Regions from separate parts of the Micromonospora sp. FIMYZ51 genome, predicted to be linked through region 2. Evidence: predicted binding sites of a transcription regulator. Region 2 holds the regulator's gene; the other holds the start of a gene.

Region 1 (4,413 bases), 510 kb from region 2:
CAGCACCGTCGGCGCCCCGGCGACCCGGGTCAGCACCAGGCTGGCCGGTTGATCGCCGGTCAGCCGCAGATCGCGCCGGAGCCGCTCGGGTTCCAGTGCGGAGCCGCGCTTGCGGATCTCCACGCGGCCGACCCGGCGCTCCCGGAGCAGCGCACGCAGCCGCTTGAGCGAGAAGGGCAGCACGTCGGTCACCGCCAGGCAACGGGCGTACGGCGTCGGTGTGGCCCGATCGGCGTAGAGGTAGGCGATGGCCGGATCGGCAAGCGTGGCGTCCAGCTCGGTGGCCAGTTCGGCGACCAGGTGCGCGCGGACCACCGCTGGATCCGGGTCGTACACGAAGCCGCGTACCGGCCCGACCGGCGCCTCGGCCGCTCCCGTGCCGGTGAGCTGGTAGACGGCGGGCTCGCTGGCGGAGTGATAAGAGGGGGCCCCTTTACTACCGGAGGCGTTAACAGGGGGCCCTTCCTTCAACAAAGTCGCGCGGCGGGGGGTTTCGGCGAGCGGGCCGCACCAGAGGGTCGCCTCGACGAGGTCGCCGTCGACGCTCACCCACTCCGCCTCGGCGCCGGTCGGGATCAGGGCGTGGTCGAGGCCGGGGGCCACCTTCACCACCGTGTACGGCACCCGGTCGGCCAGCCCGGTGACGAAGTCCCACGGCGGTGAGTACGCGTTCGGGTCGAAGATCCGGCGGCCGGTGCCGGCCCGGCGGCGGGCCGGATCGCAGAAGACCGCCTCGACCCGGGAGACGTCGAACGCGGTGGCGTCGGCGCACTCCACGGTGAACCGTTCGGCCAGTCCCGCCGCTCGCGCGTTCGCCTCGGCCAACGCGGCGGTGACCGGGTCGGCCTCCACGCCGTACACCCGGATGCCTTCGCGGGCGGCGGCGAGTGCGTCGGCACCCAGCCCGCAACCCAGGTCGGCCAGGGTGGTCACCCCGGCGGCGCGCAACCGGCGGGCGCGCCGACGCGCGACAACCTGCCGGGTGGCCTGCTCCAGGCCGGGTCGGGTGAAGAACATCTGCTCCGCCGCCGGCCCGAACTTGGCGACCGCCCGGCGGCGCAGCTCCGCCTGGGTCAGCGCCGCCGCCGCCAACCCGGCCGGCACCCCGGCCGAGCGCAGCGCCCCCGCTGCCGCCAGCGGATCACCGCCGGCGACCCGAGCCGCCGAGTCGAGCGCCGCCACCCCCTCGGCGGTACGCAACGCCGCGAGCTGCTCCAGATCCACATCCCCATTCTTCCGCCCACCCCACGCCCATCCTCCACGCACCCTGTTGACCTAGAAGTTCGCGTCCGGAGCCCGCGCAAACTTATTGATCAACGCTCGCCCTGGGAGGCGTGCGGGTGGTGCTCGGACGGCGACACGAGGTGGACGGCGTTGGCACTCTCCTTGACGGAGTGCTAGCCGAGGAATAACCTGCGATTAGCACTCTCACCCTGAGGGTGCCAACGCCCGGGCCCTGGTGTCCGGGGGTTGAACGCCAGGCGGACCGGCACCCGCGACGACGGCCCCGCCCGGTGGCATGTGGCAGATTGACGCCGGTCGGCATGCCGACCGGCAACGAAACCAGTACCCCAGGAGGGTATGCCCGTGACTACCGCGACCAAGGTTGCGATCAAGCCGCTCGAGGACCGGATCCTGGTCCAGGCGAACGAGGCTGAGACCACCACGGCGTCGGGCATCGTGATTCCCGACACCGCCAAGGAGAAGCCGCAGGAGGGCACCGTCCTCGCTGTCGGCCCTGGCCGTTTCGACGACGACGGCGACCGGATCCCGATGGACGTCAAGGTCGGCGACACCGTCCTCTACTCGAAGTACGGCGGCACCGAGGTCAAGTACGCCGGCGAGGAGTACCTGGTGCTCTCCGCCCGCGACGTCCTCGCGATCATCGAGAAGTAAGCAACCGATCAGTGTCGTTGCCCCGGTCCGGCTCGCCGGGCCGGGGCAACGTCGCTTCGAAGGGACATTCATGGCGAAGATCCTGAGCTTCTCGGACGACGCCCGGCACCAGCTGGAGCACGGTGTCAACGCGCTCGCGGACGCGGTAAAGGTCACCCTCGGGCCGCGCGGGCGCAACGTCGTCCTGGACAAGAAATTCGGTGTGCCCACGATCACCAACGATGGCGTGACCATCGCCAAGGAGATCGAGCTCACCAACCCGTACGAGAACCTCGGCGCGCAGCTGGTCAAGGAGGTGGCGACCAAGACCAACGACGTCGCCGGCGACGGGACCACCACCGCTACCGTGCTGGCCCAGGCCATGGTCCGTGAGGGCCTGCGCAACGTCACCGCGGGCGCCAACCCGGCCGGCCTCAAGCGGGGCATCGACGCCGCCTCCGCCAAGGTCTCCGAGGCGCTGCTCGGCAAGGCCGTCGAGGTCTCCGACAAGAAGTCGGTCGCGCACGTGGCGACGATCTCGGCGCAGGACGCCACAATCGGTGAGCTGATCGCCGAGGCGATGGAGCGGGTCGGTCGCGACGGTGTGATCACCGTCGAGGAGGGCTCGGCCCTGCACACCGAGCTGGACGTCACCGAGGGCCTCCAGTTCGACAAGGGTTTCATCTCGCCGAACTTCGTCACCGACGCCGAGGCGCAGGAGTCCGTCCTGGAGGACGCGTACATCCTGATCACCACGCAGAAGATCTCGGCGATCGAGGAGCTGCTGCCGCTGCTGGAGAAGGTCCTCCAGAACAGCAAGCCGCTGCTGATCATCGCCGAGGACGTCGAGGGTCAGGCGCTGTCCACCCTGGTGGTCAACTCGATCCGCAAGACCCTCAAGGTCTGCGCGGTCAAGGCGCCCGGCTTCGGTGACCGCCGCAAGGCGATGCTCCAGGACATGGCGATCCTCACCGGCGCCGAGCTGGTCGCCCCCGAGCTGGGCTACAAGCTCGACCAGGTCGGCCTGGAGGTGCTCGGCACCGCCCGGCGTGTCGTGGTCGACAAGGAGAACACCACGATCGTCGACGGTGGCGGGCAGGCCAGCGAGGTCGCCGACCGGGTCGCCCAGATCCGCAAGGAGATCGAGGCTTCCGACTCCGAGTGGGATCGGGAGAAGCTCGCCGAGCGGCTGGCCAAGCTCTCCGGCGGCATCGCGGTGGTCAAGGTCGGCGCGGCCACCGAGGTCGAGATGAAGGAGCGCAAGCACCGCATCGAGGACGCCATTGCCGCGACCAAGGCCGCGGTCGAGGAGGGTACGGTGCCCGGCGGCGGTGCCGCGCTGGCGCAGATCCTGCCGGTGCTCGACGACGACCTGGGCTTCACCGGCGACGAGAAGGTCGGTGTGTCGATCGTGCGCAAGGCGCTGGTCGAGCCGCTGCGCTGGATCGCCCAGAACGCCGGCCACGACGGCTACGTCGTGGTGCAGAAGGTCGCCGGTAGCCAGTGGGGCCAGGGCCTCGACGCCGCGGTCGGCGAATACGTCGACCTGGCCGACAAGGGCATCATCGACCCGGTCAAGGTGACCCGGAACGCGGTCACCAACGCCGCGTCGATCGCCGGCCTGTTGCTGACCACCGAGAGCCTCGTGGTGGACAAGCCGGCCGAGCCGGAGGCCGCCGCCGGTGGGCACGGTCACTCGCACGGCCACGGGCACAGCCACCAGCACGGCCCGGGTTTCTGACCCCTGCCGTACGCCGGAACGTGGGGCGCACCGTCGATGACGGTGCGCCCCATGCGCGTGCTGGCCCGGCGGTGGTGGCTACCGCAGCGGGGGCCGGGTCGGAAACACTGAGTCGGTGAGCAGTACGACACCCCGGTACGCCGCCCTGGCCGGTCTCACCGCCGCCGCCGCGACCATCGGCACCGCCGAGCTGGTGGCGGCGTTGACCGGGCCCCGGTCATCGCCACTCGTCGCGGTCGGCGGGCTGGTCGTGGACACCGTTCCCGAACCGGTCAAGCGGTTCGGCATCGCGGTCTTCGGCACGTCCGACAAGATCGCTCTGTTGGTCGGCACGGCGCTGTTGCTCGGCGGCTTTGCCGCCCTGCTGGGGATACTCGCCGCCCGCCGGCTGCTGGTCGGCCTGGCCGGCGTCGCGGCCTTCGCCACCCTCGGCGCGGCGGCGGCGCTGACCCGGGCCGGTGCCGACGCGGCCGACGCGCTGCCGTCGCTGATCGGTGCGGCGGTCGGCGGCCTGACGCTCTGGGCGTTCGTCGCCGGTCCGCTCGAACTCGACCCGTGGCCCTGGTCGCCACCCGGCCCGGCGGAGCAGCTGCCCGGCTCACCGGATCCGGGAGCGGGCGGCCCACGGGCGGTGGACGCCGGATCACGGCGGCGGTTCCTCGGCGGGGTCGGCGCGGTGCTCGGGGTGGCCGCCGTCGGCGGTCTCGCCGGGCGGTGGCTGGCCGGGCGCCGCAGTGTCTCCGCCGTCCGGGACGCGATCACGCTGCCCGTGCCGGTCTCCGCCGCGCGCCCGGTGC
Region 2 (4,413 bases):
GCCCGGTGCCGGCACAACCTGCTCTACTGGACCGGCGGCGACTGGTGGGGCCTCGGCCCGGGGGCGCACAGCCACGTCGGCGGGGTGCGCTGGTGGAACGTCAAACACCCCACCGCGTACGCCCAACGCCTGACCGCCGGTGAGTCACCCGGGCTGGCCCGCGAGGTGCTCACCGGGGCCGAGGCGCACATGGAGGAGGTCATGCTCCGGCTGCGGCTGGCCACCGGCCTGCCGCTGGACGTACTCGACGAGGCCGGCCGGACGGCGGCGGCCCGAGCGGTGGCCGACGGTCTGCTCGCGGCGCCCGCCCACGCGGCCGGCCGCGCGGTGTTGACCCTGCGCGGCCGGCTGCTCGCCGACGCCGTGGTGCGGGACCTGCTGCCGTGACCGGAGCGCCCGGGTCGGGCGGTCCGGCCGGGCAGCCGGTCACTTGATCATGTTGACCGTCATCGGGTAGCGGTACAGCTGCCCCTCGTTGGCCTTCACCCCGGCGATGATGCCGAACACGATGCCGATGATCATCGCGGCGAAGCCGATGAGAATGCCGATGCCGATGCAGCTGAGGACCCAGCCCACCAGGGCGATGATCGACCAGAGCAACTGGAAGTTCAGTGCGGTCACCGCGTGCGCGCGGACGGTCGGCGACTGGCTGCCACGGGCGATCATCGCGACCAGCGGTGCGATCCAGCCGAGCACACCACCGCCGATCAACATCCCGGCGGCCCCGCCGAAGTGGGCGATCAGCACCCAGGTCTTGTCCTCGTTGTTGGCGTAACCACCGGGCACGCCGTAGCCACCGGGCGGATAACCGCCACCGGGCACGCCGTAGCCACCGGGTGGGGGATAGCCACCGGGCGGGGGGTAGCCGCCAGGCGGCGGGTATCCGCCCGGCGGGGGATAGCCGGGCTGGCCTGACGAGCCGGAAAGTGGAGTGGTGGGATCGTCGCCGGATTCTGGGGGACGAGGCGGTTCAGTCATGGAGGTCACGGTAGGGGTCGGCGGCAACGGCGCACCAGAGCGACACCGGCGGGTTCACGCCGCCGATCGGTGCGTCCGCCCGGGGTGAGGTCTTGATCATCGCGTTGTCGGGGGCCCCGACGTAGACTGGCACTCGCTACAGTCGAGTGCCAGAGCATTCCGCTGCGGCCATGGCGCTACGGACTCCAGCTGCGACAGGAGGTGGGAAAATGGGTCTCGACGACCGCAAGCTCGCCGTGCTCCGGGCGATCGTCGAGGACTACGTCGCCACCCAGGAGCCGGTCGGCAGCAAGGCGCTCGTCGAACGGCACCAGCTGGGCGTGTCGCCGGCCACGGTCCGCAACGACATGGCCGTGCTGGAGGAGGAGGGCTTCATCCGGCAGCCGCACACCAGCGCCGGCCGGGTGCCCACCGACCGTGGCTACCGCCTCTTCGTCGATCGGCTGAGCCGGGTCAAGCCGCTCAGCCCGGCCGAGCGCCGGGCGATCGAGCGTTTCCTGGCCGGTGCGGTCGACCTCGACGACGTGGTGCACCGCACGGTCCGGCTGCTCGCCCAGCTGACCCGCCAGGTGGCCGTGGTGCAGTACCCGAGCCTGGCCCGCTCCCGCGTACGGCATCTGGAGCTGGTGCCGATCTCCACCACCCGGCTGATGCTTGTGATGATCGCCGACACCGGCCGGGTCGAGCAGCGGCTGGTCGAACTACCGGCGCCGATCCTCGCCGACGACGTGCTCGACCTGCGGCGGCTGGCCAACGAGAAGCTGGTCGGCGTCCGCCTGTCGGAAACCCCGCCGCTGGTGCAGGCCCTCATCGACGAGTCGCCGCCGGAGCTGCGGCCGGCCATGACGACCCTGTCCACCGTGCTGCTGGAGACGCTTGTCGAGCGGCACGAGGAACGGATCGCGCTGGCCGGCACCGCAAACCTGGCTCGCGGCGGCCTGTTGGACTTCCACGGCTCGCTCCGACCGATCCTCGAGGCGCTTGAGGAGGAGGTCGTCCTGCTCAAGCTCATCGGCGAGGTGGAACCGAGCACGCTACGAGTGCGCATCGGTGACGAGAACGAGATCGACAACCTGCGGGCGGCTTCGGTGGTCAGCACCGGATACGGCCCGGGCGCGACAATCGTCGGGGGGATGGGCGTGCTGGGACCAACCCGGATGGACTACCCCGGAACAATCGCCACGGTGAGGGCCGTGGCACGCTACGTGGGCGAGCTGCTGGCCCAGAACTGACCAGTCAGGGTCGGCGGCGACCGTCGACCGGCGTAATCCGAGACGAACACGAGGACACGGAACGCAGTGGCCAGGGACTACTACGGCATTCTCGGCGTGAGCCGGGGCGCCTCCGACGACGAGATCAAGCGCGCCTACCGCAAGCTGGCGCGGCAGTACCACCCGGACGTCAATCCGGATCCGGAGGCACAGGAGAAGTTCAAGGACATCAACGCCGCGTACGAGGTCCTCTCGGACGATCGGAAACGGCAGATCGTCGACCTCGGCGGCGACCCGTTGGCGCCCGGCGGCGGCGGTCCCGGTGGCCCGGGTGGGCCCGGCGGTGCGGGTCCGTTCGTCGGCTTCCAGGACATCATGGACGCCTTCTTCGGCGGTGCCACCGGCGCCGGTCGGGGCCCGCGACCGCGGACCCGGCCCGGGGCGGACGCGATCCTGCGGCTGGAACTCGACCTACAGGAGACCGCCTTCGGCGTCGAGGCACCGATCACGGTCGACACGGCGGTGCTCTGCACCACCTGCTCCGGCGCGGGCACCGCGGCCGGCACCCACCTGGCCACCTGCGAGGCGTGCGGCGGCCGGGGCGAGGTGCAGTCGGTGCAGCGCACCTTCCTCGGTCAGGTGGTCTCCGCCCGGCCGTGCACCGTCTGCCAGGGCTACGGCACGACCATCCCGACGCCCTGCCCGACCTGCGCCGGTGACGGCCGGGTCCGCACCCGCCGCTCGCTGACCGTCAAGATTCCGGCCGGCGTCGAGGACGGCATGCGCATCCGCCTCGCCCAGCAGGGGGAGGTCGGCCCGGGCGGCGGCACCGCCGGAGACCTCTACGTCGAGATCCACGAGCGGCCGCACGACGTCTTCTCCCGCAAGGGCGACGACCTGCACTGCCGGGTCACCGTCCCGATGACCGCCGCCGCGCTCGGCACCCGGCTGACCATCAAGACGCTGGACAGCGAGGAGCCGGTCGACGTCAAGGCGGGCACCCAGCCGGGCAGCACGCTGCGGCTGCGGGCCCGGGGCGTACCCCACCTGCGCGGCACCGGCCGGGGTGACCTCTACGTCCACCTGGACGTGCGTACCCCGACCAAGCTCGACGCCGAGCAGGAGCGGATGCTGCGGGAGTTCGCCAAGACCCGGGGCGAGGAGGTCGCCGAGCTGAGCAAGCAGGGTGGCTTCTTCTCCCGGATGCGCGACGCCTTCAACGGCCACGCCTGAGCCACCCGCATCGAGGCCGCTGCCCGTGTCCGCTCCGCTGTTCCTGGTCGAGTCGCTGCCCACCGCCGAGGCGATGGTGCTCGACGGCCCTGAGGGGCACCACGCCGCCACCGTGCAACGGCTGCGGGTAGGCGAGGAGTTGCTGCTCGCCGACGGCCGGGGCGGCACCGCCAGCGCGGTGGTCGCCGCCGTCGGCCGGGGCACCCTCGACCTGACCGTCACCGCTCGCGGGTACGTCGACGCGGCGAACCCCCGGCTGGTGGTGGTGCAGGGCATCGCCAAGGGCGACCGGGGTGAGCTGGCCGTGCAGGCGATGACCGAGGCGGGGGTGGACGAGATCGTCCCCTGGGCGGCCGGCCGCTCAGTGGTGCAGTGGCGCGGCGACCGGGGCGTACGGGCCCGGGGCAAGTGGGTCGCCACGGCCCGGGAGGCGGCGAAGCAGGCCCGCCGGGCGTGGCTGCCGGTGGTGGCCGGCGCCCCGGACGAGTCCACCACGTCGGTGGCCCGCCGGATCGCCGGTGCCGCCGCCGGCTACGTCCTGCACGAGGAGGCGACCGACCGGCTGACCACTGTCGAGCTGCCCGAGCGTGGGGAAATCGTGCTGGTGGTGGGTCCCGAGGGCGGCATCACCCCGGCCGAGCTGTCGGCCTTCCGGGACGCCGGTGCGCGCCCGGTCCGCCTCGGTCCGTCGGTGCTGCGTACCTCCACGGCCGGCGTGGCCGCCCTGGCGGTCCTCGCCACCCGCCTGCTCCGCTGGTAACGCACCCGCACGCTGTTGCACGCGGTTGTTGTTAATAGGGGGCCCTTCCTATACCCGAGACGTTAAGAAGGGGCCCTTCCTTACACTGCCGGGATGGATTGCTTGTTCTGTCGCATCGTCGCCGGGGAGATCCCGGCCACGGTGGTCCGTGAGACGCCCAGCACGCTCGCCTTCCGGGACATCAAGCCGAAGGCACCGGTGCACGTACTGGTCATTCCGAAGGAGCACTAC

The links. The regulator HrcA, encoded in region 2, represses chaperone genes, less so after heat shock. The targets are predictions, from matches to a motif close to GGTTNGCACNCTCNNNNNGAGNGTGCNAACC.
Region 1: a site for HrcA is predicted at 1,418-1,448, ahead of groES (co-chaperone GroES). Genes of this name have one in related genera too.

Annotation. Positions count from the first base shown of each region.
Region 1 is NZ_CP134706.1:6,156,609-6,161,021, reverse strand. It holds gene QQG74_RS27585 (methyltransferase domain-containing protein) at 1-1,224, opposite strand, end outside; gene groES (co-chaperone GroES) at 1,582-1,896, shown strand; gene groL (chaperonin GroEL) at 1,967-3,616, shown strand; gene QQG74_RS27570 (molybdopterin-dependent oxidoreductase) at 3,732-4,413, shown strand, end outside.
Region 2 is NZ_CP134706.1:5,643,878-5,648,290, reverse strand. It holds gene hemW (radical SAM family heme chaperone HemW) at 1-387, shown strand, start outside; gene QQG74_RS25185 (DUF4870 domain-containing protein) at 427-978, opposite strand; gene QQG74_RS25180 (hypothetical protein) at 971-1,111, opposite strand; gene hrcA (heat-inducible transcriptional repressor HrcA) at 1,188-2,210, shown strand; gene dnaJ (molecular chaperone DnaJ) at 2,277-3,422, shown strand; gene QQG74_RS25165 (16S rRNA (uracil(1498)-N(3))-methyltransferase) at 3,448-4,182, shown strand; gene QQG74_RS25160 (histidine triad nucleotide-binding protein) at 4,276-4,413, shown strand, end outside.